DNA from 3 places in the Haloimpatiens massiliensis genome. Region 2 is predicted to be linked to each of the others. Evidence: riboswitches for the same ligand, from Rfam matches in the RefSeq annotation. Region 2 holds a riboswitch; each other region holds the start of a gene.
The links. A riboswitch is a leader RNA that binds a small molecule or an ion and turns the genes downstream of it on or off. The one in region 2 is predicted to bind cobalamin.
Positions count from the first base shown of each region.

Region 1: it holds a riboswitch for cobalamin, as region 2 does, so the genes downstream of both, C1715_RS07140 (Ig-like domain-containing protein) here and C1715_RS01065 (energy-coupling factor ABC transporter permease) in region 2, are expected to answer to the same signal.
Region 3: it holds a riboswitch for cobalamin, as region 2 does, so the genes downstream of both, C1715_RS07165 (LPXTG cell wall anchor domain-containing protein) here and C1715_RS01065 (energy-coupling factor ABC transporter permease) in region 2, are expected to answer to the same signal.

Region 1 covers NZ_LT854639.1:397,120-405,487, forward strand. The annotation lists gene C1715_RS07130 (prenyltransferase/squalene oxidase repeat-containing protein) at 1-799, opposite strand, end outside; gene srtB (class B sortase) at 862-1,620, opposite strand; gene C1715_RS07140 (Ig-like domain-containing protein) at 1,699-4,563, opposite strand; cobalamin riboswitch at 4,732-4,938, opposite strand; gene C1715_RS07145 (ECF transporter S component) at 5,226-6,164, opposite strand; gene C1715_RS19750 (ABC transporter ATP-binding protein) at 6,128-8,011, opposite strand; gene C1715_RS07155 (energy-coupling factor transporter transmembrane component T) at 7,984-8,368, opposite strand, start outside.
Region 2 covers NZ_LT854635.1:47,598-55,965, reverse strand. The annotation lists gene cobA (uroporphyrinogen-III C-methyltransferase) at 1-1,268, opposite strand, end outside; gene hemC (hydroxymethylbilane synthase) at 1,258-2,172, opposite strand; gene C1715_RS01090 (precorrin-2 dehydrogenase/sirohydrochlorin ferrochelatase family protein) at 2,256-2,876, opposite strand; gene hemA (glutamyl-tRNA reductase) at 2,903-4,138, opposite strand; gene C1715_RS01080 (energy-coupling factor ABC transporter ATP-binding protein) at 4,113-4,937, opposite strand; gene cbiQ (cobalt ECF transporter T component CbiQ) at 5,047-5,727, opposite strand; gene C1715_RS01070 (energy-coupling factor ABC transporter substrate-binding protein) at 5,711-6,025, opposite strand; gene C1715_RS01065 (energy-coupling factor ABC transporter permease) at 6,009-6,743, opposite strand; cobalamin riboswitch at 6,967-7,138, opposite strand; gene C1715_RS01060 (ketoacyl-ACP synthase III) at 7,216-8,226, opposite strand.
Region 3 covers NZ_LT854639.1:407,669-416,036, forward strand. The annotation lists gene C1715_RS07165 (LPXTG cell wall anchor domain-containing protein) at 1-2,586, opposite strand, end outside; cobalamin riboswitch at 2,914-3,118, opposite strand; gene C1715_RS07170 (hypothetical protein) at 3,299-4,840, opposite strand; gene C1715_RS07175 (hypothetical protein) at 4,992-5,738, opposite strand; gene C1715_RS07180 (ABC transporter ATP-binding protein) at 5,728-6,666, opposite strand; gene C1715_RS07185 (PLDc N-terminal domain-containing protein) at 6,822-7,013, opposite strand; gene C1715_RS07190 (hypothetical protein) at 7,053-7,250, opposite strand; gene C1715_RS07195 (hypothetical protein) at 7,250-7,627, opposite strand; gene sigY (RNA polymerase sigma factor SigY) at 7,629-8,165, opposite strand.

The sequences.
Region 1 (8,368 bases), on a different contig from region 2:
CCATTAAATCTAGACCTTCATCTATAATTTGTTTTATAGTTTTATTACACTCTATATAATTTCCTTGTGCGTCCTTAATCTTTTTTGATTTATATGTGTACACCTTATCACTGTTATAATATGGTGCCAAAGCTTGTATAGCCATACCTGTTATATCTACATCAGATACATTTCCCCAAAGAGCAAATCCACCATCTGCTATCTGTTCTTCAAGTACTGCCTTAATAATATCATCCCTTGTATATTTAGCTCCTTCTGGAACCTCATATTTCATGCTGTCCAAAGAAATAAGTGCCCAAATAGCTCCATTTATACCCTGTCCTTTAATTCCTCTTCTTGTAACACAGTTATAAGTTCCATCTGCAATTAGATTTATAGGCTTACCCTCTGGGTCAGTTCCAATCTTTGTAGGATCGCCTCCCATAGCGAGAACTGCTAAAGAAATTCTATGCCACTCAGTACCTTTAACAGCATGCAATTTACCTTTTTCTTTGTATCTTTCAGTAACATTTTTTTCTATAGCAGAAAGATATGCAGCATAATCATCTTTATATCCATATCTTCCAACACCTATTGGAAACCAATCACCTGGTGTGGTTCCTGCCATTGTTAAAAATTCAGGATTTAATAACTTTTCATTTCCCTGCTTTGCCCATTTTATTATTCCTTCAATGGTTTCTTCTAGCTTTGCATTGGAAATAGAATTTACTTTTACTTCCTCTGCAAAAGCATTAGTGGTCATTCCAAGTATCATAAATATCGAAAGTATAATACTTAGTAACCTTTTTTTAATTTTCAAAATATACACTTCCCCTCTAATTTATTACTATGTCAACATAAAACTGTATTAATTATGCTCTATTATTCAACTTTAATTAACTTTCCTTGAACTACAAGCCTAGCATTTTCCCAATCATATGCACAGGTAGACAAAGTAATCATTGTATCCTTACAGTTAAATTCAACATTTCTAAAATACAATGCGGAGCTTTTGATTAACTTTAAATAATTGCTCACTTCTTCATCATTATTAAAATAAATTTTTCTATAATCAAAGTCTGCATTTACAACAAAAACAGAGAAAACTTCAAATTTATATTTTTTAGGAAGAATAGCTAAGTCTACTAATTGATTATTCTTATAAAACTCTTTATTTTTAAAAAGTTTTAAGTCTGCAAACATGCTTCCATCTTTCATGTTATGTCCGTATAAAATTATGTTCTGTCCAGCTAGACTATTATTGTTTAATTTGTTTCTGTAATCAATAAAAATAGTGCCATACTTACTTTTATTCTTTTTAATATCATGTTTAATATAAAATTCATTATTTGCACATTGGACTACTGGATAATTAACTTTACTGTTATTAATCTTTATAATCCCTTTTATGTCACTATTTATATCAATTAAACTTTGCATAATATTTCTATTTTCACTATTATTACTTGATCCATTTTCGATTATTTGAGAAAGCTTTTTGGATAAATTATCATTTAATTTTTTATTATAGTAAAATTTATATCCCATATAAACAAGGCTCGCTGTAGAAAAGAGAAAAGCTATTAGTGCAATTAAAAATAGTATCTTCCTTCCTTTCTTAACCTCTACTTTAAATATCATATTTAACCCCTTTCTCAAAAAACAATCAAAAATCTTTGCTCTATATTTCTTTAGGGCACCAAAGTTTTCATTATGAATTTATATATTTTTATTGTATTTTTTCCTTTTTGAAACAATCAACACTACTAATGTTGCTAAAGCTGTAATAGCTACAATGCTCATCATGAGAATAGGTGACTTGTCTCCTGTTTTAGGTGTTTCCGTAATTTCTGCTAATTTAGGTGTATCTTCAACATCTGCAGCTTTAAATGTTTCTGTAGCTTTTTCTGTTTTATTTGTCTCTGCATTTTCTCCTGATTTTGATTTCTCTGAAGTAGCTTTAGCTTTTTCTGCAATAGCATACAAACTAAAGTGATCTGTTTCAAAAGATATAGTATTACCATTAATAGTTGCTTTCATATCTTGTAGAGTACCATCTTCTAATATTCTGTACACAAGTACTCGACTGTGATCATAATCAGTAGGTATATTCATTGTAACCTTCACTTTACCATTTGGTTGAATTTTTTTCTTCTCACTTTCTAGTGAAATATCGAAGGATTTAAATTTTTCCGAAGTACCCTTTAATGCTGTTTTAATCTTATTGAAAACCGTTGCATTTGACTCTATTACTGGTACTACTACCAGTTTTGTATCCACTGGCACAACATTAGACTGCATTTCTACCTTAATTCCAGTATCTTTGTCTTGATTCTCTACTGGTTTAGTGCTTAGTTTAGGAACTGTAACTTTACAAGTAGCAGTTAAATTACTAACTTTTGCAGTAATAACTGCCTCTCCCGCTTTTAGCGCTGTAATCTTTCCATCTTCTACCTTTATAACTGTAGCATCTGAACTTGTCCATTGTACAGTTTTATCATCTGTGGTATTTTCTTCTTTATAACTAACTATTAAATTTTCCTGAGCATTTTTTTCTAATACTAAAGATGTACTATTAAGTGATATGCCAGTCAAAGGAATCTTTAAATCTTGAATCTTTTTAATTGCATTATCTAACTTTTCAGCATTTGTCACCTTTTTCTGATCATTAACACTTAATTTATCAAATTCTTTCTTTACTTCCATAACTTTTTCTTCATCTTTTAGTGTAATATCCTCTGGTAGACTATCTATATCTTTTATTATTTTTTGTAAATTTCTATTAAGTTCTTCAATGGTCTCTATTGATTTGTTTAACTTTTCAGCATTTGTTACTTTTTTCTGATCAGCACTACTCAACTTATCAAATTGCTTCTTTATTTCCATAACTTTTTCTTGGTCATCTAATATAATATTTTTAGGTAAGTTATCTATCTCTTTTATTACATTTTGTAAAGCTCCATTAATTTGGTGAATCTTTTCTATTGCCTTATTTAATTTTTCAACATTTGTTATTTGTTTCTGAATATCACTGGTTAGATTGTCAAAATTGGACTTTATTGCTATAACCTTTTCCTCGTCATCTAATGTAATATTCTCTGGTAATTTATCTATCTCTTCTATTACAAGATCTTGAATCTTTTTAATCGCATTATCTAATTTTTCAGCATTTGTTACCCTTTTCTGATCACTACTGCTTAATTTATCAAATGCTTTCTTTACTTCCATAACTTTTTCTTCATCTTTTAATGTAATGCTTTCTGATAAATTATCTATATCTTTTATTACGTTTTGTAAAATTTCTTTTATTTCTTCAATCTTCTTAATTGCATTGTTTAACTTTTCAATATTTGTTATCTCTTTCTGAACATCAGCAGTTAGTCTATCAAAATTTTCCTTTACTTTCATAACTTTTTCTTGATCATCTAATGTAATATTTTCTGGTAAATTATCTATATCTTTTATAACAAGTTTTTGTAGTTCAAATTGTTTTATAACTTTATCTAATTTCATATAAATTTCATCTACAGACTTTTGTGTTGCATCCAATTGAGCAGCTATCTTATTTGCCTCGTCATATACTGACTTAATCCAATTTTTTGCTAATATTTCTTCTTTATATTTAGCAGAATTTATAGAAGAAAGTAATGTCATCAATCTATCTTTATTGGCTACTTCATAAAAGTCGGTATTTTCACCACCCATGGCATATCCGCCACCGATATCGGCACCATATCCATATAAAGTAAATTGCACACGAATCACATCTCCATCGGCTGGATAAGAATCAGCAAAACCTACATTTGGGAATACATTATTTAGAGCATACATCCAACCAGACATAAATGTGTAATCAAACTCTCCCAAGCAACTAGCATCATTTAAATTATCTGGTGGCCAGTTACCTTTACTCTCTAAAACAGTTTTTAGTCCTTGTGGTACTTTATCCTCAATATTGACAGGAGCATTCAAAAGTTGTGCTTTATCTTGATCTGTACATCCATGATCAAGTACCCCTCCATCTCCTACTATAGACAAATAAAAGCTATCCTCCAATCTTCCAGTATGTTCATATGAATAACCATGTTCAGTCAAAATACGATCTAGTGCCTGTGCCGCATTTTCACCTTCATAAATTGGAACTTGTGTGGGTTCAATTATAAAACCTCTACCAATTGTTAATGCTTCTACTGTCCAAGTAGCATAACCAATTAACTCACCCTTGGCAGCTTTTTCATATATAATGTTATAGGTTTTAATTGCTTCAATATCACCAGAAAAGGCTCTTACAACAACTGTATTTTTACCCTCTTGACTAAATTTAAGTGTATAGCTTGTTTTGTTTTCGTCATCCCAATTTGGATTTACCTTTTCTCCATTTAAGGTAACCTCACTTGATATTTTTTTGCCATCCAATCTAGCAACAACATCGAAGGTTTTTTTACTACCTTTTAGTGTAGCACCATCAATTAATGTTGTTTCTAAGGAAATTTGTCCATTTTCAACCGCATAGGCTGATTCTGGAACTGCTATTATCAGCATAAACAGCGACAACAACAGAGCCAAGACTTTTTTCACTTTCATTTTTTGTTTCCCCCCTATAAAATATCTAAATTATTAAAACAAAAAAGAGAACCTAAATTCGGTTCTCTTTTAAAACAGATTATTAAAAATTAATTATAAATAACAAGTACTTAAAATAATACTTATTACTTGCATTAAAATAATCAAGCTAAAATCCCACCGATATTGCTTAAATAACAACATAAGGCAGGTCTCCTGACTTGAAATCATCCTACTAACTTAAAGTCTTCCCAGTTTTACCAGTGACTAAGAACATTAAAATATGTTCTTCTATAAGCTTTCGTCTTTCTCACAGTAGCGGGGGCTGTTATGGTCTTTCACCATATTCCCTTTTAATGTACGTTTGAATGTACAACCCTACATCTAATAATTATTCAATTTCAATTGTTTAAATTTAATCATACAACTGTATTATATATCTTATGTATCCATAATACAATATATTTTGAAATATTTATCTTTTATGCTTTAAAAATTACATTACTAGAAATCAAAAAAATTCTATTATCCCAAACTAAATATTTACCATGGTTCCAAAGGTCTTATCCCCAAAAATTTGATGCAACCCCAAGCATAATAGTAATTAGGATAATATCACCTGTATAATATTGTAAACAAAAAAAACGTAAAAGCCATCTCATTTTCATATTGTTTCCATGATTTTAAATATATAATCTATACTTTATCTTTACTCTTTCCATTTTCTTTATCATCTTTTCTCCAAATACAAATAGGAAAAAGGCTGTACCAAAACCATGAACAGCATCATAGGGAGCACCTGAAATGTAAAGCATAGCTAGTGATTTAAAACTTATAGTTACATTTGAAGCTGGTATTGAACTGGCCATGACCATAGCAGCCATATTCATTATGCCACCATATATTATGAAGGTTGTAAAAAAACCATATATAGATAAAGTTATGTCATCTATGGGCAATCTCTTTCTTTGTATAAAAAGTCCAAGCACAAGTCCTACTGCTCCAAATGCGTATAGCCACCATCCAAAAAAAGTTGCCGTAGACTTTGTATAAAGATATATCACATAACCTATTGATATGGATATTATGATACTTAATACTGGACCTACTATAATTTGAAAACTTCTTGATTTTACCTTATCCACCTGGGTTTTATTAAATATTAACCCTGACAAAAATCCTAATATACCCCAGCAAAACATTTGCCATGGTGTCCATGGACCATGTCCTGCAAAAAAGTTAACAACAAATCTTGAAATAGCACCTACTAAAAATCCTGCTTCTGGTCCAAGAGATATGCCTGACAAAATAACCATTGCAGTTCCTGGTTGAAAAGGTGTCATCATAAAACACATTAAATTTCCAACAGTAGTTAAAGCAGACATTACTGCTATCATTACTATCTCTCTAGCTCTTGGACGTCTTTTTTCAAACACCATGAAAAATGGTAGCATTGTATAAAATACTATGAATAATCCTATGAGTAAATACCTTTTATCCTCTAAATATTTAATTCCTATAAATATAGTAATAGGAATTATTACAAATATTATAAATGCTGATACAGCTGTTCTTTTCCTAAATGCTAATTCATAACGTTTTGGATCATATTTTCTTGACATAATTGAATCACATCCTCACAGGTTATTGCATTTTCAAATATATGTTTTGACATGCGGTTTGACGCTGTGGTATAAAAACTGTTGCTACTGAAAATCTCCCTTGGTGTATCCTCTGAAATAACAGTTCCATCAAACAACATGGCACATCTATCAAAATACTGGGCACAGAACTCTATATCATGAGTAACCATAATTATAGTTACTCCTTCTTTTTGAAGTTTTTTAAATATTTTAGCTAAGACTTTTTTATAAAAAGGATCTAGTCCTTTTGTAGGCTCGTCCAATAATAATATCTTAGGATTTAACAATAAAATTTTACCTAAAGCAAGCCTTTGCTGTTCTCCTCCACTTAAATCATAGGGATGTAAATCACCTAAATTGGATAAACCCAAAATCTCTAACATTTCATTAGCTTTACTTATTTTCTCATCATCTGTAGCATTTATATCCTGAACCATATCTAATAAATCCTCAAAAGCACTTGGCTCTGTGAATAATTCCTTAGGGTCTTGAGGCAGCATACATATATTTTCTGTAAATAATTCTTTATACTTATATTTATTTATTTCCTTACCATCTATTATTATCTTGCCTCTATAAGCCTTTTTTGTACCTGTAATAAGCTTTAAAAGAGTGCTCTTTCCCACTCCATTTCCCCCTATTATAGAAAATAACTCTCCTTTGTTTACAGTAAGGGATAAATCTCTTATAACATCATTACCTTCCTTACTATATCTAAACCATGAATCTTTTATTTGTATAATAGGTTTCTTTATATTTGCATAGGATTCATTTATACAGGACTTATCTATAGAAGATTTATTTTTACAATCGATTTTTTGAATCCTTGGCTTATTCCCTAATAAATTAGTAAGCCACATCTTTCCATCTCGTACTGTTATAGGACAGTTGGTCTCAAAATTAATTTCTGAATTCATACTAAAATTCCCTTGTAAATTCATCTTGCAATTTGTTTCTAAATTCATCCCACAATTTGCCTTTAGATTCATTTTAGAAATTACTTTAGATTTCACTCCAGTATTCACTTGAAAACTCATTCCATGATTCATTTCAGATTTCACTTCAGAATAAACCTTCATAGCCGTTGGAAGTCCATCATACATAGGATGTCTCTTTCCTTTTGAGCTTAGAAAATTTCCCACCTTTAATGTATTGTCATAAATCTGAGCTTGTCCATCCTCCATTACAAGAACTTTATCAGCTATGGGAAAAACCTCCTCCAATCTATGCTCCGATAATATAATTGTTGTACCCAATTCTAGATTTATCTTTCTTAAAGTTGATATAAATTCTGCAGATGCTATAGGATCAAGCTGTGAAGTAGGTTCATCTAATATAAGAACCTTTGGCTGCAGAGCCATAACTGAAGCAAGGTTTAATATCTGTTTTTGTCCTCCGGATAATTCAAAAACACTTTTTCTAAACCAGCTCTGTATACCAAAGAAACTTGCCATTTCAGCAACTCTCTTTCTTATAAATTTAGTCTTCATCCCTAAGCTTTCTAGTCCAAAAGCAAGCTCATGCCAGACTTTATCTGTAACAATTTGTTTATCTGGACTTTGATGAACGAATCCAATTTCTGATGCACTAATAAAGGCACTTAGCTTGTCTATAGATATACCATTATAAAGCACTTCCCCTAACACATCTCCATCCGGTGCTAATTCTTGCTTCATGTGGCGAAGAAAAGTACTCTTGCCACAACCAGATTTTCCACAAATTAAAACAAACTCTGATGGATATATCTTAATATTTAAATTCTTAATTGCTTCTTTTTCACATCCTGGATATGTGAAACTCATATTCTTGAACTCAATGATTTCCATTTATATTCCTCCAATAGGTCAATTATTACAGGTATCATAAGTAAAATAAAATATGCCAAATACACAATTACAGACATTATTGTTATATGCTCAATGCCGATAGCTGGATAATATATTATATTATTCATACCAAAATAGCAGCCCATTGAAACAATCAGTGATAGAAAAGCTATGATGGTTAAAGTAATTGCATCTCTTCTGTCAAAACGGTATATGCTAAAGCTTGAACGATGTGGAAGGCCATATCCTCTAGCTCTCATAGAATCTGATGTTTCAATAGAATTTTCCATTGACCATGTTATAAGTATAGAAAATTCTCTCATAAATTGTTTAGCCCTTTTAAGTACTCCCCCCTGT
Region 2 (8,368 bases):
TCTATTATTTTTTCTCTCTTTCCCTCTCCTGCTACAGTATCGTATATTTTAACTTCTTTAACAAAGCATAATTTGCTTAATTTCTCAACTAAAATTTCTCTAGCTTCACTAGCTCTTGGAATAAGCACCTTATCTTCCTTAGTTATAACATTTTCCAATTCCTTAAATAATTCCTCTGCTACAAACTTATCTGGAACTATATCCGCTATAAGCCCGTACTTAGTAAGCTCTTTAGCTGTAGAAGATCCTATAGCTACTATTTTTGTACCTCCAAAAACTCTACTGTCAAAGCCCAAATTCATCAGCCTTTTAAAGAATATATTTACTCCATTTATACTGGTAAATACTACATAAGAATATTCCTTTAAACATCTTATACTATTATCTAATTGTTCATTAGGAATTATTTCTTTTATTTTTATAGTTGGAAACTCTACAACATCAGCACCTAAGCTCTTTAGCTCCTCTACTAATTTGCTACTTTGAGTTCTTGCTCTTGTAACCACTATATTTTTACCAAATAAAGGCTTTTTTTCAAAGAAGTTCAGCTTATCTCTTAAAGCAACTACACCACCAACAACTATAAGGCTAGGTGGTTTTATTCCTTCTCTTTGTACCACCTCATATATGGTTTCTAATGTTGCTGTTACTACCTTTTGTTCCGGTCTTGTAGCCCAGTTTATTATGGCAACTGGTGTATCCTTACATTTACCCTGTTCTATTAAGTTATTACATATATTTTGCAGATTAGCCATACCCATTAAAAATACAAGGGTTCCATCTAATTTAGCTAGTGCTTCCCAGTTTAATTCCTTATCTTCTTCCTTTAGGTGACCTGTTATAACGTGAAAAGATGATGCATAGTCCCTGTGAGTTATAGGTATACCTGCATAACAAAGACCTCCAATTGCAGAGGTTATGCCGGGAACTACTTCAAAATCCACACCTTTTTCTAAAAGAAATTCGCCCTCTTCTCCACCTCTTCCAAATACATAAGGGTCTCCCCCTTTAAGTCTTGCAACGGTTTTACCCTCTAAAGCTTCTTCTGCTATAATTTCATTTATTTCATCTTGAGTTTTAGTGTGATTTTTAGACTCTTTACCTACATATATAAATTCACAACCTGCCTTAGTTTCCTTTAAAAAGCTATCATTAGCAAGTCTATCGTAAACAACTATGTCTGCTTTTCTAATACAGTTAAGACCCTTTAAAGTAAGTAATTCATAATCTCCAGGTCCTGCACCTATTAAGTATACCTTACCTTTCAACGTTTTTCATCTCCTCTCTGATTTCTTCCGCCAATTTAAGTCCCAGTTCTCTAGCTTCTTCTTTTTTTCCTTTTACAATTTTTCTAACCATTACACTTCCATCTTCTAAACCAAACAATCCATCTATACTAATTTCTTCTCCATTTACCGTACATAAAGCTCCCACAGGTATGTGGCAACTTCCCTCTATGGCCTCTAGAAATCCTCTTTCGGCCTCCGCTTGAGTTTTGCTTTCTTCATGGTGAATAGGCTTTAATATTTCTTCTATTTTGGTATCATCTTTTCTTATCTCTATAGCAAGGATTCCTTGCGCTGGTGCTGGAAGTATTATTTCCTCGTCTACATAAAAAATTCTATTCTTGATTTTGTCATCCATACCTAATCTATTTACACCTGCTGCAGCCAAGACTACTCCATGAAGATTTTCTTCTTCTATTTTTCTTATTCTAGTATCTATGTTCCCCCTTATAGGTACTATATCTAAATCCGGTCTATACTTTAAAAGCTGATATTTTCTTCTTTTACTGCCTGTACCTATTCTAGCTCCCTGTGGCAAGTCCTTTAAAGAATTATACCCTTCTCTAAGAATTATCACATCTCTAAAGTCCTCCCTCTTTGGCACATAAGAAAACTTAAGTCCCTCTGGAAGAGTTGATGGCATGTCCTTCATGCTGTGAATTGCTATGTCTATCTTTCCTTCTAGAAGCTCTTGCTCTATTTCCTTAACAAAAATACCCTTATCTCCTATTTTATCTAAGGCTACATTTTGAATTTTATCTCCCTTTGTCTTTATCACTTTAAGCTCCACTTCCACATGTGGATTCGCTTTTTTTATCTTATCTATAACCCAATTAGTTTGTGTAATCGCCAATTTACTGCCCCTAGACCCAACAATTACTTTCATGCTCTTAAAATCTCCCTTCCTAAATTAGAATATATATAAATGATCAAACCACAAAAAGGTACAATGTGGTGGAATTATGTAATTTATAAGTCACTCATACATTTATAACTATAAGGATTTATTTTTAATTGTTTATAAAAATCCTTAAGCTCTTGTAGCTTCAAATTTGCTAAGTTATTTAAAATATTTTTCTTCTCACTATTATCCTTACAAGTTTCTAGAATAATTTTTCTTACTTTCCCAAGCAAACTGACGTATTCTTCATAGTCTTCACCATAAGTTTGTTCCAGCTCCCTTCTTATTTTAGCACAAAGGGATGGACTATTCCCTAAAGTGGACACTGAAATTAAAAGGTCGCCCCTTTTCACTGTAGAGGGTACTATAAAACTTGAATCTTCTATATCATCAACTACATTACAAAGTATGTTTTTTTCAACACAAAAAGATGCTATTTTACTATTTACCTCCTTTGAATTAGTTGAGGCTACTACTAAAAAAGCATCCATTATATATTCACTTTTATAATTATCTTTAACTAAACAAAGCTTTTCTGCATAAGCTTCTTTTAAAACAGAAAAATATTCCTGAAAGCTAGGAGCAACAACATAAACTTCAGCTCCATACTCTAAAAACTTCTTACTTTTTCTAAGGGACACGTGTCCCCCACCAATTAATACTATTTTTTTATTATCCAAATCTATCATAAGTGGATAGAACATATCTCTTCTCCTTAAAAATCAAATAATTTATTCACCATATCTATATAGGTATCCATATGATCAGTTTCTTTTATATCCTTAAGGTTCTTTATAGGTTCTCTTATAACCCTCTTTAAAGCAGAACCCAACATCTTCTCTATTATCTTCTTTTCCCTACAGTCTAAATCTAATTTTCTATTTATGTAATCTAAAGTATCTTGTTGAATTTCACTGCATCTGTCATTCAAAGATTTTATAACAGGATCAACCTTTACCTTTTCAAGCCACTCTATAAATTCTTCCACATCTTCTCTTATTATCTCCAAAGCCTCTTTAGCTAGTTCTTCTCTTTTTATTAAATTTTCCTCAGAAGTTTTCTTTAGATCATCTATATCATAAAGATGTACATTTTTCATTCCTTCAACCTTTTCCTCCACATCCCTTGGAAGAGCCAAATCCATTATATAAAGCTCTTTTTTAATGTTTGGCATATCCTTCTTAGTAAATATCATATGTGGAGCTGATGTAGCAGTTATGACAATATCTATATCATTTAAAAGAGAATATCTTTCTTCATATTTTATAGTCTTAAGCTCCGGAAACTGAAAACACAAATCCTTTAATTTTCCATGAGTTCTATTGGTTATATAGATTTCATCTAAACCCTCTTCTTTTAAATATTTTAAGCTTAAACTACTTATTTTTCCTGCACCTACTATAAGAGCCTTTTTACCATTTAAGGATTGTAGTTGCTCTTTTAAAAGTTTAATACCAATATAACTAGTTGAAAGAGGTATTTCGGATATCTTAAGCCTACACTTTATATCTTTAGCAGCAGTTATAGCTTCTCTAAAAAGCTTATTTAGTATCTTTTTACTGCCCCCGACTTCCATAGAAAATTCTAGAGCCTCCCTAACTTGTCCTAAAATTTGATCCTCTCCTAATACCACAGAATCCATGCCTGCAGCCACCATATAAATATGATTTATAGCCTCTTTACCTTTCTTCACAAATATATAGTCATGTATATGATTTATATGAAAGAATTCCTTATAGAATTTTTCTACATCTTTTATTCCCTCATTTATCTTATTACTGCATATGTATATTTCACTTCTATTACAAGTAGATAAAATAACCGCTTCATTAATGCGTCCATCCAGTAAATAATTTATTCCTTCTATCTTTTTAGTTTCGGTAAAAGAAACTTTTTCTCTAACTTCTATAGGAGTAGTATTATGATTAACTCCTACTACTGCTATTTCCATATTGTTCCCTCCAATAATTATAAAAACCTTCCTCGTTCTTAAACAAAGGCACCTGCAAATTTTTATGAAGTTTTACAAGCCAAGGCTGATTTAGACCAGCTTCTTTAAGAAGCTCCTCCTTTGTAAATACTTCCTCTACACTTCCTTCTCCTACTACCTTGCCCTTACTAAGTACATACACATAATCACATATGTCATATATAGAATCCATGTTATGGCTAGATATAACTATCTTCTTGCCCTCTTCTCCTAGCTTATGTATTATTTCTGTGACACTTTCAGTCATCACTGGATCCAATCCTGCAGTAGGTTCATCAAGTAATATTATATCACTATCCATAGCTAAAACACCTGCCATAGCTACTCTTTTTTTCTGACCATAACTTAAAAAATGTACCGGTTTTTCCTTAAATTCGTAAGCTCCTGTTTTTCTTAATACACACTCTACTCTCTCTTTTATTGTATCCTCAGGAAAGTCTAAATTTCTAAGAGCAAAAGCCACATCATCATACACATTAGAATAAAATATTTGCTTATCTGGATCTTGAAAAACTATACTTACCTTTTGCCTAAATTTCCTTAAAAACTTCTTATTATATTGAATTTTCTCACCCTCATAAATTACCGAACCTTTTTTAGGTTTTAATATTCCTATGATATTTAAAAAAAGTGTTGACTTTCCACAACCATTAGCCCCTATTATTCCTATTCTATCTCCCTTATTCATATCTATGTTAATATTATCTAATGCTACAGTTCCATCCTCATACACATAGGTTAAATTTTCCGTCCTAAGCATATTTTCATCCCCTTCTTTTATCCATTAAAAGTTATGTTTTAAGAGTATCTTATTTAAATCACCATGCAATTATCATTTATCTACTATATTTTCTTTTTCATCTTAAATTCTACATTTTAAACTCTCCATCATAAAGCTTACTTTCTAATGATATAATTAATTCTTCATATTTAAGCATAACTCTTACAAATAAGCATCGTATTAAAAGCGAAAGAGACTTATAAGAATTTTTTCTATTATTATACCCAAATCTCATTTCTTGAGCAGTGTGTATTTCCTTGCACTCTTCTAAAAATATAAATATAAATCTATAAATTAATATTAAAAGTTCAATAAATACCTTAGGCAATCTAAATTTTTTAAAAACCACTATAAGTTGATTCATAGGTATAGTTAATGCCATAAAATATGTGGCAGCTACACAAGCCATAGCTCTGAAAAATACATGTCTGCAGGTAACAATTGCATCTCTAGTTATGCCTATGTAATTTTTTGACAGTGGTAGTGCCCATAAAAACAATTCCCTTTTAGGAGAACAGGATATTAAAATAGTTATAAGACTCACAATTAAAAAAGCTGTAGGGATACAAAGGAGTTTAGTATACTTTTTAAAAGGAATTCCAGCAACTCCTACTGTTAGTATCAGTAGAAATAGAAAAATACATAGATTAAATCTATAATCCCTCATATTTAGGGATAAAATTAGTATTCCTATGGCAAAAAAGAATTTTGCCATAGGATTAAAATTTCTTAATCTATTGGTGTATGCATATTTATCTATCAGAAGCACTTTTTTTCTTTCCTTTAAAATAACCTAATGTATATCCTATAACCCCTGCACCTATAGCTCCTTGTGCACAGAAAAGTAAACTTTCTATTTCTCCACTTGGTGGTTCCCAAATGCTTTCAAACCATGGTTTATATCCTGGGTTTATTTCCGTTATAGCCCCTTCTGCCTGATCATCAGCACCTGCAAATTCAGCTCCGCTCTTAAATACTAAAGGAGTTATAATAAGTGCCAATGTTATTAAAAGTAAAATTATATTCTTCTTTTTTGTTGAAGTGCCCGTATTAGTTGATGCTTTCATCTTTTAACACCCCTTCACGTTTATAATCTAAAAGTAGGTTGTAAACTACAGTAGTTAAAAGTCCCTCTGCTATAGCTAAAGGTATTTGAGTTACTGCAAATATACCTAAGAATTTTACAAGTGAAGCTCCTATACCTCCTGATGTAGCTGGAAAAGCTATAGATAACTGAGTAGCTGTAACAACATATGTAGCTAAATCTCCTAAAGCTGCTGCGAAAAATACACAAGTTGATGTCTTAACATTGTTTTTCTTTAAAAGTTTAAATATTGCATAGGATACTAAAGGTCCTACTATTGCCATAGAAAATGTATTTGCACCTAATGTAGTTAGTCCACCATGAGCAAGTAATAATGATTGAAATAATAAAACTATTATACCTAGCACACTCATAATTGTAGGTCCAAATAAAATTGCTCCAAGCCCTACTCCTGTTGGATGTGAACAACTTCCTGTAACTGACGGTATCTTTAAAGCAGATAACACAAAAACAAATCCTCCAGCTAAAGCAATTAATATTTTCTTATTAGGCTGCTCCTTAAATATCTTATTTAAATTTTTAATTCCCATTACTAAGAATGGTATTGTAACTATAGCCCAGAAAATACACCATTTTGCTGGCAAAAATCCCTCCATTATATGCATAGCTTGTACAGTGGAAGGCGTAATAACTGCTAGTAATGCAAGAGCTGCAGCTAATTTAAGTTTTTCTTTACGCATTTTATATCCCCCTCTTAATTTTTATATTTATTTTAAATAAATCACAGGATTTAAATAGTAAATAGAGCTAATAAATATATTCAATAATTGAGGTGAGAAGATACACACAAATAAAAAACCCTAACCAATAGGTTAGGGAATTTTTTCTTATAATCATCTATTTAACAGAATTAATCCATTAAAATTATACAATAAATTATAAGTAGTCTCTTCCCTCCGAAGGCATACTTTAAAATCTTAGGCAGGTCTCCTGACTTAAGTTCTCTCTACTTGTTGGCCTTCCCGTATAATACAGTGGCATAGTCAACTTTCGTCCCTCTTACAGTAGCGGGGGCTGTATTGGATTTTCACCAATTTCCCTTTTAATATTAATAACCTAAATTTTTCTTTTTTAAATTTTACAATCTAACGATACCACAAAAAGTCAAAATATTCAATAGTATATAAAAATTTCTCTTATAAGTTGTCCAAATTAAAATTCATAAAGTACTGAGCACATAGCTACTCCTGCACCTACAGAACAAAATACTGCTTTAGCTCCTCTAGGTATATCCTTGCCCTTAACAGCATGATGAAAAGCTACTATCGGGCTAGTTGTGCCAGTGTATCCATACTTATCTCCAATATAAGTGAATTTATCATGGTAATCCTCTATATTTAAATATTTAGCAGTTTCCGTAATAAATTGCTTTGAATATTGAGATAATAAAAAAAGCTCTATATCATCAATTGTAAAATGAAATTTTTTTGAAAAATATGTAATTGCCTTTGCCCATTCTGGAGCAAAAAAATCCAAATGAAATCCTCTCCACCTTTGCTTTTTTTCATATTCTCCTACATCATTATGTCTAGCTTTTGTCATACCACAAGCTGGAGACATTATTGTATCATAATATTTAGAGACAGTGGTATATTTTGAATCTAATACTCCTCTAAGAGTTTTCTCCTCTTTAGCTTCTAATATAAGGGCTGCTCCTGCATCCCCAGAAGCAGGATAAGTGTACTTACAATCTTCTCTTGCTATTGAAGACACGTATAATCCTCCACACACCAAACAATATCTTATATCATCGTTTGTTTTCATCATTCTAGATGCTTGATCCAATGCAACAACCATTCCTACACAATTAGAATTTAAATCATATACTATATGTGCATTTTGGGCATTTAATTCTTTATTTATTATTAATGCATTAGATGGCGTTAAATATTCTGGAGTATCTGATGAAAATACTATCATATCTAATTGTTCTGGTGATATATTTGCACTTTTTAATGCCTCCCTAGAGGCTTCTAGCGCCATAGTTAATGCATTTTCTTCTTTATTATCGATTACATATCTATATTTCCTCCCTAGATTATTTAAAAGTGCCCTTATGTCTACATCCTTATTGTCAAAATGTTTAATAAAAAATTCGTTTCCTACCCTTTTCTTTGGATGGTACACACCTGTGCCTATGATATTTACATTTCTAAACCCCATAATCTGTCACTCCCATTCGTCTATTTTAAAACTTTTATATTTATATTTATAATTTTAATTAAATATTTAATGAAACTATATATACCTTTTAAAAATATATTATCAATTTTTTGCATATTATTCAATAACTATATTATTTTCT
Region 3 (8,368 bases), on a different contig from region 2:
TTGTACTTTAACAGATTTTTTTCTATTATATACAAATAGAATTACTCCTATTAATATGCAAACTGTTGCAATAATAGCTGGATAATTTCTTGAACCAGTTTTAGGCAAGGTATCATTATCCTCTTTATATTCACTGCTATTTTGTTTATCAGACTTTAAGTTTTTATTATCACTATCTGCATTGTCTTTAATTGAATTTTTATCTGATGATTTTTCTTTCTCTTTACTAATTTTCTCTACATCTTTTGATATTTCAGGAATAATATTATAATTTTCAATATATTTTTTCTCTGATTCTGGTATAGATTTATAGTTAGTTTCTACTTCATCTATAATATTCTTTATCTCATCTACATTATTCTTATCTACAGTAATCTTTTTATCTCCATCCATAAGTTTTTCATTAATTAATGCATTTATAAAGTCAACCTTCGCTGGAATAAAATACTGCTCATAACTAGTAATAGTAGCTAAATCTTCTTTAGTAAGTCCATTAATGGCTTTATCTACATTATCTATTAACGACTTACTATTAGTATTAATGGCTACACCAATTAATGTATTTTTAATAAGCTCGTCTACTTTTTTTATTTGATTTAATACTTTTTCTAATTTTTCTTCAGCTTTTTCTAATTTAGAAAGATTTGTAACTAATTTTTTACCGCCATCACTTAATTCATCATATCTTGCTCTTGTAGATACGATGGAAGCACTGTCTACAGAAGTAATTTTGTCCACTGGTTTTATATTACCTATTGCTTCCATAACACCTTTTGCTGAAACAGCATTCTGTAATTCTTCTACTTTTGCAACAGCCTTAAGTAATTTATTTGAATTTGTTATTTTAGCTTTTTCTTCATTTGATAACCTATCATAAGATGCTTTTAAAGCTAGAACTCTACCCTGGGCATCTAATGTTATATCTTTTAATTCTGGCAATGAATCAATACCTTTTATTAAATACTCTATTGGATCAACATTTTCTAATATTTTTTGCAGCTTATCAAAATTAGTAACCTTAGCTTTCTCTTGATCTTTCAAAGCATCATAACGTTCAAATATACGTTTAATTTCAAAACTATTATAATATGGAGAACCAGCTGGGTCTGGTAGTCTTTCAATTTGATTTATGATATCAGCAACACCTATATTAGTATTATTTTTCTTTCCATAATTGTAAAGTATTCTAGCATCATTGTAGAAAACCATATCTCCATTAGGAGCAATTGCTACACTTTGTGAAGCGTATTGTTTTTCTCCTATATTAGTAACCTTTTCATATTTAGGTTTAGTTTGTCCTATACTATCTCTAACAATATACATTACTGAACTGTCACTTTCCTTATCTGGTGCATAAGGAATAATATATAAATAAACTTCTTGATTATTTTCTTTTGTGGCATAAGCTGTAGTTAATATAGGAGTACCTTTTGTAATAATTTCATCTATCCTATAAATCTCTTCCATAGTGTTTGCATCTATTACGTGGAATGGTTCATTACTTCCCATAGTATGTCCACCACCACCAAGATATAATCTATCATTATAAATTACTGGACTTGATTGAGTTCCACCACCATCAACATCAGAAATGTATGCCTTCATACTCTCTTTTTTAAAAGACCCATCACTATTTATCTCATATGAACGTACTACAGCTCCCAGACTTCCAGCACCGCTAGCAGATATATATATACGGTTATTCTTTGGATAATATACAATAGTGGATGAAACCACTTCTTTATTTGGTAAAACCATGGAATCAATTATTTTTCCTGTTTTTGCATCAACAGATCTTACTACACTACCCTCTCTTCTAATTTTACCTTGATCTGCAAATATAACTGCTCCATTTACAAATGCAGGACCCGCATTTGTTCCAAATCCTAACATTGTATTAGTTTCTACAGTCCATGCTGATTCTACCACTTCATCTGATTTTGAAGGATCTACATCTGTAGTTTTAAAAGCAGCATATTTTCCATTACGATCTCTTGGTCCTGTATATACATAACCATCATTGTAAAATACCTGTGCTTGAATTTGTGCACCCTCTGCTATTGAAGCAGTAACAAATAACTGTTCTAAAGTATTTGCATCATATGCGATTAAATATGTTTTCCCTGGCTGTCCGTTTTTTCTTGTAACATGTCTTGGAACAAAAATCTTACCATCACCATAAGCCAAATTTATAAAAAATGCGGCATCTCCTGGAGCTGGTGCAGTTTTTATTACTTTTCCAGTACTAGTTTCAAATTTAATAAGTTTTTCATATATATAACAATAAGTATAGTTCCCTACTATAATAGGAGTGCCTGGAGTAGTAACCCAATCCGAATCGCTTTTAGATTCAGTATATTTCCACTTTAATTCCATTTCTTCACCATTTCTTGGGGTTTTGGCATCAGATACTCCTTGAAGCTTTAAATTTCCCATAAATTGTGGCCAGTTTAAAGTAGTACCAGCTTCTACTAACTTATCTGTTTTTTTCGTTTCAGCAAATACACTGGTAAAATTCGTTAATACCATAGCCATAATAATTACCATGGCCAAAAAATGTTTAAATATATTTAACTTTTTTTTCATTTTTCACACACCTTTTAATTTATTGATTTAAGATATAGTACATATTATTTTAAAATGCTGTAAATTTCCATTTTAAACTTAGTAATTCTATTAATATAGTTAAATTTAAATACATCAGTTTGAATTTAAAAATAATAAGTCAGTATGCTAGTATATTTAACTTGTTATTTCTTTTCATGTACCTTATGTAACTTTAAAACTAGTAAGTATACAACATAAACTTTTAAAAAATCACATAAAAAAATCTTCTAACACGAGGTTAAAAGACAGCGAATAAATAATATGAAAACATTTCCACATTTAACACCCCCCTATTAATCGTAGAGACTTTGGTGAAAAATATAGGCAGATATCCTGACTTAAGTATCATCATTTAAAAATGTCTTCCCAGTTACCCAGTGACATAATATTCTTAAACTCCTCTATTACAGTGGCGGAACCGTTCAGGATTTTAACCTGATTCCCTTTTAATCCATTGCTAAATCTTAATAAATAACTCTTCAGCAACGAAACCCATATTTTATTATTAAATTATTAACATGTTCAAGATAATATTAACTATACGGTATAATATTGTCAATAGTAGAAATCAGTAGAAATACGAAATAAAGAAGAAATTTAGAAATAATTTATTTATTTTAAGAAAAATAAGATAAAAATAGAGACGGTTAAGAACTTTTATCTAAAAATTCTTAACCGTCCCCCTACTTCTTTACTTTCCTCTGCTTAAAGCATAAGCTTCTCTTGTTAAAAACTGCTTTGTCTTAAGATATTCAGGTATGTTCTTTTCCTCATTATTTATAGTTATATTAGCAAATTTCCTTCTTAATTCTAGCATGTACACATTATTGTCATAAGGTAGCTTTCCAATACATCTCAGTCTAAGTTTAAAATTATCATCCAGTTCACTTATATTAAATAGAGTGAGAAATCTTTTACATCTTCCTTTGAAAGCTTCTTCAGGATCAAGATTATCTATTTCAGTGTTATCAAAGATAAAATCAATATTTAGATATCCATCCTCAGCATATATGTTTGATTTGCAGAACTCATTTATATATTGTCTATTTTGATTAGCTCTAGAAATTCTCGAAAATTCCTCAAGCTCATCTATAAAGGTCAAAAAGGACGAATCATCAATAATTCCTTTCATTTGAAAACCTTCACTAGTATGATCAGATATAGCCATAAGTATTGATACAAGTACCATTGTCTTAACATAATCATATTTATTTACATTTAATGTTTTGTAATCTGAATAGTTAAAAGGTCTATTACTAAATACGGACAATTTTCTAAACAAAAGAAAAGCACTCATTATTCCATGTTGGTAGTTTTCAAAATCCTTTGAATATCTAATGTGCCTAGAATAACTAAAGTACAACTGCATTTTAAGTTTATTATTTTTTAAAATTTTACTCTCCTCTTCTGTTAAATTTAAAATTGCTTCTTCATTTACTCCCTTTATCTCCCCACTATATCCATTAAATTTAAATATCTTTTTAATAATTTGCTCTGACTCTTCACCTGATTTTCGTAAAAAACTAAAATTATAACTTATAAGATTTATGAAATCTTTTATTAAATTATCGTGTATATCTGAATAACTAAAATCAAATTCACTAAAGTCTTTTATTCCAAAATGAGGCAGTATACTTTTTATATTTTTATTTATAGAATTTATTTTCTTTATAGGATAGCCAAGATCATGAGTTAAAGCTCCTAAACATCTTACGGAATCATTATAATCTTCAAATTCTTTAATAAGATCATCTAACTCAATTACATCCTGAAATACTTCTGAATATTTACTTTTTCTAAACACATCGGATATTTGCCTTAATTGTTCATCTTCCTTACCGTATTTGTTAAAAAAAATCTTAAATTCATGATTTTTTATAATATATTCACCTAAAAAATATACCCATAGACAGTGCATAGTATGATCTCTATAAAAAGAATCCGATGCAAATATAAGCTCTTCAAAATTTACATATTCATCAAAATATGCAAATAAATCATCATAACCTCTTCTATCAGAATCTATAAAGCTCATGGATGCCTCAAATAGAAGTTTCCAAAGTTTCTTGCAAATTTTAATTTTATTATGCATTTCATCAGCTTCTCTTAAGTTTGATATTTCCCTTAATATATCTTTCTTGTACCATGGTTTATTCTTCAAAAACGCTATTGAATCCTTACCAATCTCATTAATATAAAAATCAAGTACCTTCTTTTCGTTAATTATCCCCAATTAATTCACCCCATTTAAAACTATTATTTTTAACCATTATTTACTATTATATCATTGATATCAAATTAATTACAGAGTGTGAAAAACAGTACAACTAGGCCCATTTAAGATACTTTCTGCATGCTTCAGATAGCTACACTGTCCTCTTACTTTAAATTTCTCTTTTTGTAAATAATAATATAGAAGAAATTATTGATAAGACTGTTATTATAACTGTTATTATTAGAGGTTTACTGGAGAACTCACTTGAAAGCTTCGAGCTTTCTGCTATAAGAGTAAAAGGATTAAAAGAATATTTAAATGTATTTAAAAGAGTTAACAAGATATTTATTCCCATAGATAACAGTGCAACCGCCATAGATTTTTTAAACAAGCTGCTAAACAAAAATATCAATGAAAGAATAAACAATAGATAAATATATACACTAGAAGAACATATAAACACAGTTTTTATATTAGGAAAATCCTGCTTAAATACAATAAAAGAATAATATATGTTTGTGATTACAGAAAGCGTACTTATTATAAATACTACAACCCCATAAAAACAAAATTTTGATATTACAATTGATGCCTTATTTGCTGCTTTTGTTATAGGAAATATTATGTTTCCCTTAGAAATTTCATTGCATAAAACTCCACTAAGTGTAAGACATAAAATCAATACACAAATTTGAGGTAAGGTACTACTTAAATAGTTTGCCACAGAATCCATTGCTGATGTTTTAAAAAGACTTGACATATCAGTTCCATATTGTTTTTCTAAAAGCTTTGGTGTGACTTTTAGCATAGGAGGAGTTAATAGCGCGAAGAAAAAGAATCCCATAAATAATATTATTAGTTTATGTTCTCTTTTAGCCTCTATAAATTCCTTATTTATATATGCCTTAAATGTCATTGCAAACACCTGCCTTAACAAGATTAAAGAATATATCCTCTAATGATACTTCTTTTTTAGTAAAGGATTTTATAGGAGTATTTAAAGATACTAAATATCTAAATAAATCACATTCATCTTTTAAAGTATTATCCACATAAATTAACATTATTTCTTCATTTTGTTTTATATTTTTTATAAATTGTGGATAATTTTGTTTTTGTACACAGCCATCAAAAATCACTTCATAATAAAAGGATGAATACTGCTTTTTAAGTGAGTCAAGAGTAGTTGAAGTAACAATTTCACCTTTATGAATTATAGTTATATAATCACATATATCTTCTGCATCACTTAAAAGATGAGTTGAAAAAAATACTGTCATACCTCTTTTCTTGAGACTTCTAATTATATTCATAACTTCTCTTCTACCTTCCGGATCCAATGCTGAGGTAGGTTCATCCAGTATAACTATCTTAGGATTATTACATATAGCAGTAGCTATCCCCAATCTCTGAAGCATGCCTCCTGAAAGAGTTTTTATGGTTTTATTTGATGCTTCTTTTAGACCAACTACTGAAAGTAATTCATCTCTAGAAAAACTAGAATCTTTAGAAGGAGAAAGGCTTAGTATAAAATCTAAATATTCCTTAACTCTCATATAGTTATAAAATTTAGGTTGCTGAGGAAGATACCCTATAGATTTTCTCTCATCATCATAATTAAGCTCTTTTTCACAAAAGATTACCTGTCCTGATGAAGCTTTTTTCAAACCACATATTATATTCATAGTAGTAGTTTTACCTGCTCCATTTTCACCAATAAATCCGTAAATAACCCCCTGTGGAATCTTTAAGTTTATATTTTTAAGTACCTTAAAATTGCCATAATTTTTATTTAAGTTTATAAGTTCTAAAGTAAAATCATTGTCCCCCTCACATATATTCATTGGCCTTCATCCTTTCCTAATATTATTTAATTCCCTTATAAAATTACTAATTTCATTTTCCCATAATTATTAATTTCATTTTTCTAAAATTACTGCTTTCGTTACTTCTTAATATCATTATTTTCATCACTTCCCTTACATTTGTTTCATATTTTCTAATCCTCATTTCTGCCTATTATTAAAAATGCAATACATCCTATAGAATTAAAACATAGTATTGTCCACGCCCATTTTGGGATAAATTTCACTGGACTTTTTGCTATTATTATAAAACAGTAAATTGAAAAAATAGCTTGAAGTATTAATATTGGTATTAATAATGTAAAATCTATAGTCACAATATCCACTCCTTTACTTCCTATTTGCATTTATTTATAAGCTACAAATTACTTATTTTTCTTCTTAAAATATATTTTTTTATATATTAAATAAATTAAGGCTGAACTAGGCACATTCATTAACCCAATTATTCCCCAAAGCCAAGGATTTGGAATATTATTTTTCATCGCATCTCTGAAAATAATAGTTCCTTGAATAGTCACAAGTATAAGCAGCAATATAATAAGTACTGTATTTCCTGTCACTAGCCTTCCCTCCTTGCTTTTCTTCTAATAATAAATGAATTTATTATTAGTAATAGTATAAGTAATACAAATTGGACTTCCACTATCGCTACTATTGAAACCTTTGTACACATAAATCCAATGAAAATAGACATTAAAGTAGCTACCAATAAGAATTTAATTGTAGCCTTTCGAAGCTTAATATTAAAACCTATTTCCTGTCCCTTTTCTACTATAGAACTTATATCAATAGAAACAGGTATATTATTTTCCATATCATTTGTAATGGACATCTTATCTAAAATAGATTTTAGTTCAAATTCATCAGAGGTAGCACCATCTAGTGACCCCTCATAGTACTTATCAATGTTTTTATTTAAATCATCAAAGGATTTCATATTAGCTACCTCCCTTAAATTTCGAAATAATTTCTTTTATTCCATAATGTAATCTAGAACGTACTGTACCAATTGGACAGTTTAATATATCACTTATTTCTTCATAACTATATCCATAATAGTGCTTTAGTATAAAAACGCTTCTTTTATCATTAGACATGGCTTTTAATATTTTCAAAACCTCCTCTAAATCTTCCTTTATAATTATATCTTCCTCCAAATTATAAGAGGATGGCAAAACATCTAATAGTATATCTGTTTCATTAACCTTTCTTAAGCAATCCTTATATTTATTAGTTGCAATCTTTATTAACCATGTAGAAAACTTTGCCTTTGGAGTAAAGGACTCTATATGAATAACAGCTGATAAAAGGGTGTCTTGAACAATATCCTCAGTTAAATCTTTATTACAAGTGAGTTTTAATACATATCCCTTTAAAATTGAAAAATTATTACTAATCAATATTTCCAAGGCATATTTATCCCCCTTCTTAGCTCTTGTGATTAAATTTTCTTCATTTTGATTTTGAAGATTCATATGTTTTACTCCTTTTGCTATTACACTTATTTCATTTATTTATTCATTTCATTTATTAAACGTATTAATTTCAAAAAAGTTCAATGAAAAATTAAAATTTTTACCTAATTATAAACTTTGCTAAAAAATAAATCTATGTTAAAAATAGCTCAATTATCCCTTATATCCCTCTTAAAAATTACTATTATTGAGATATTCAAAGC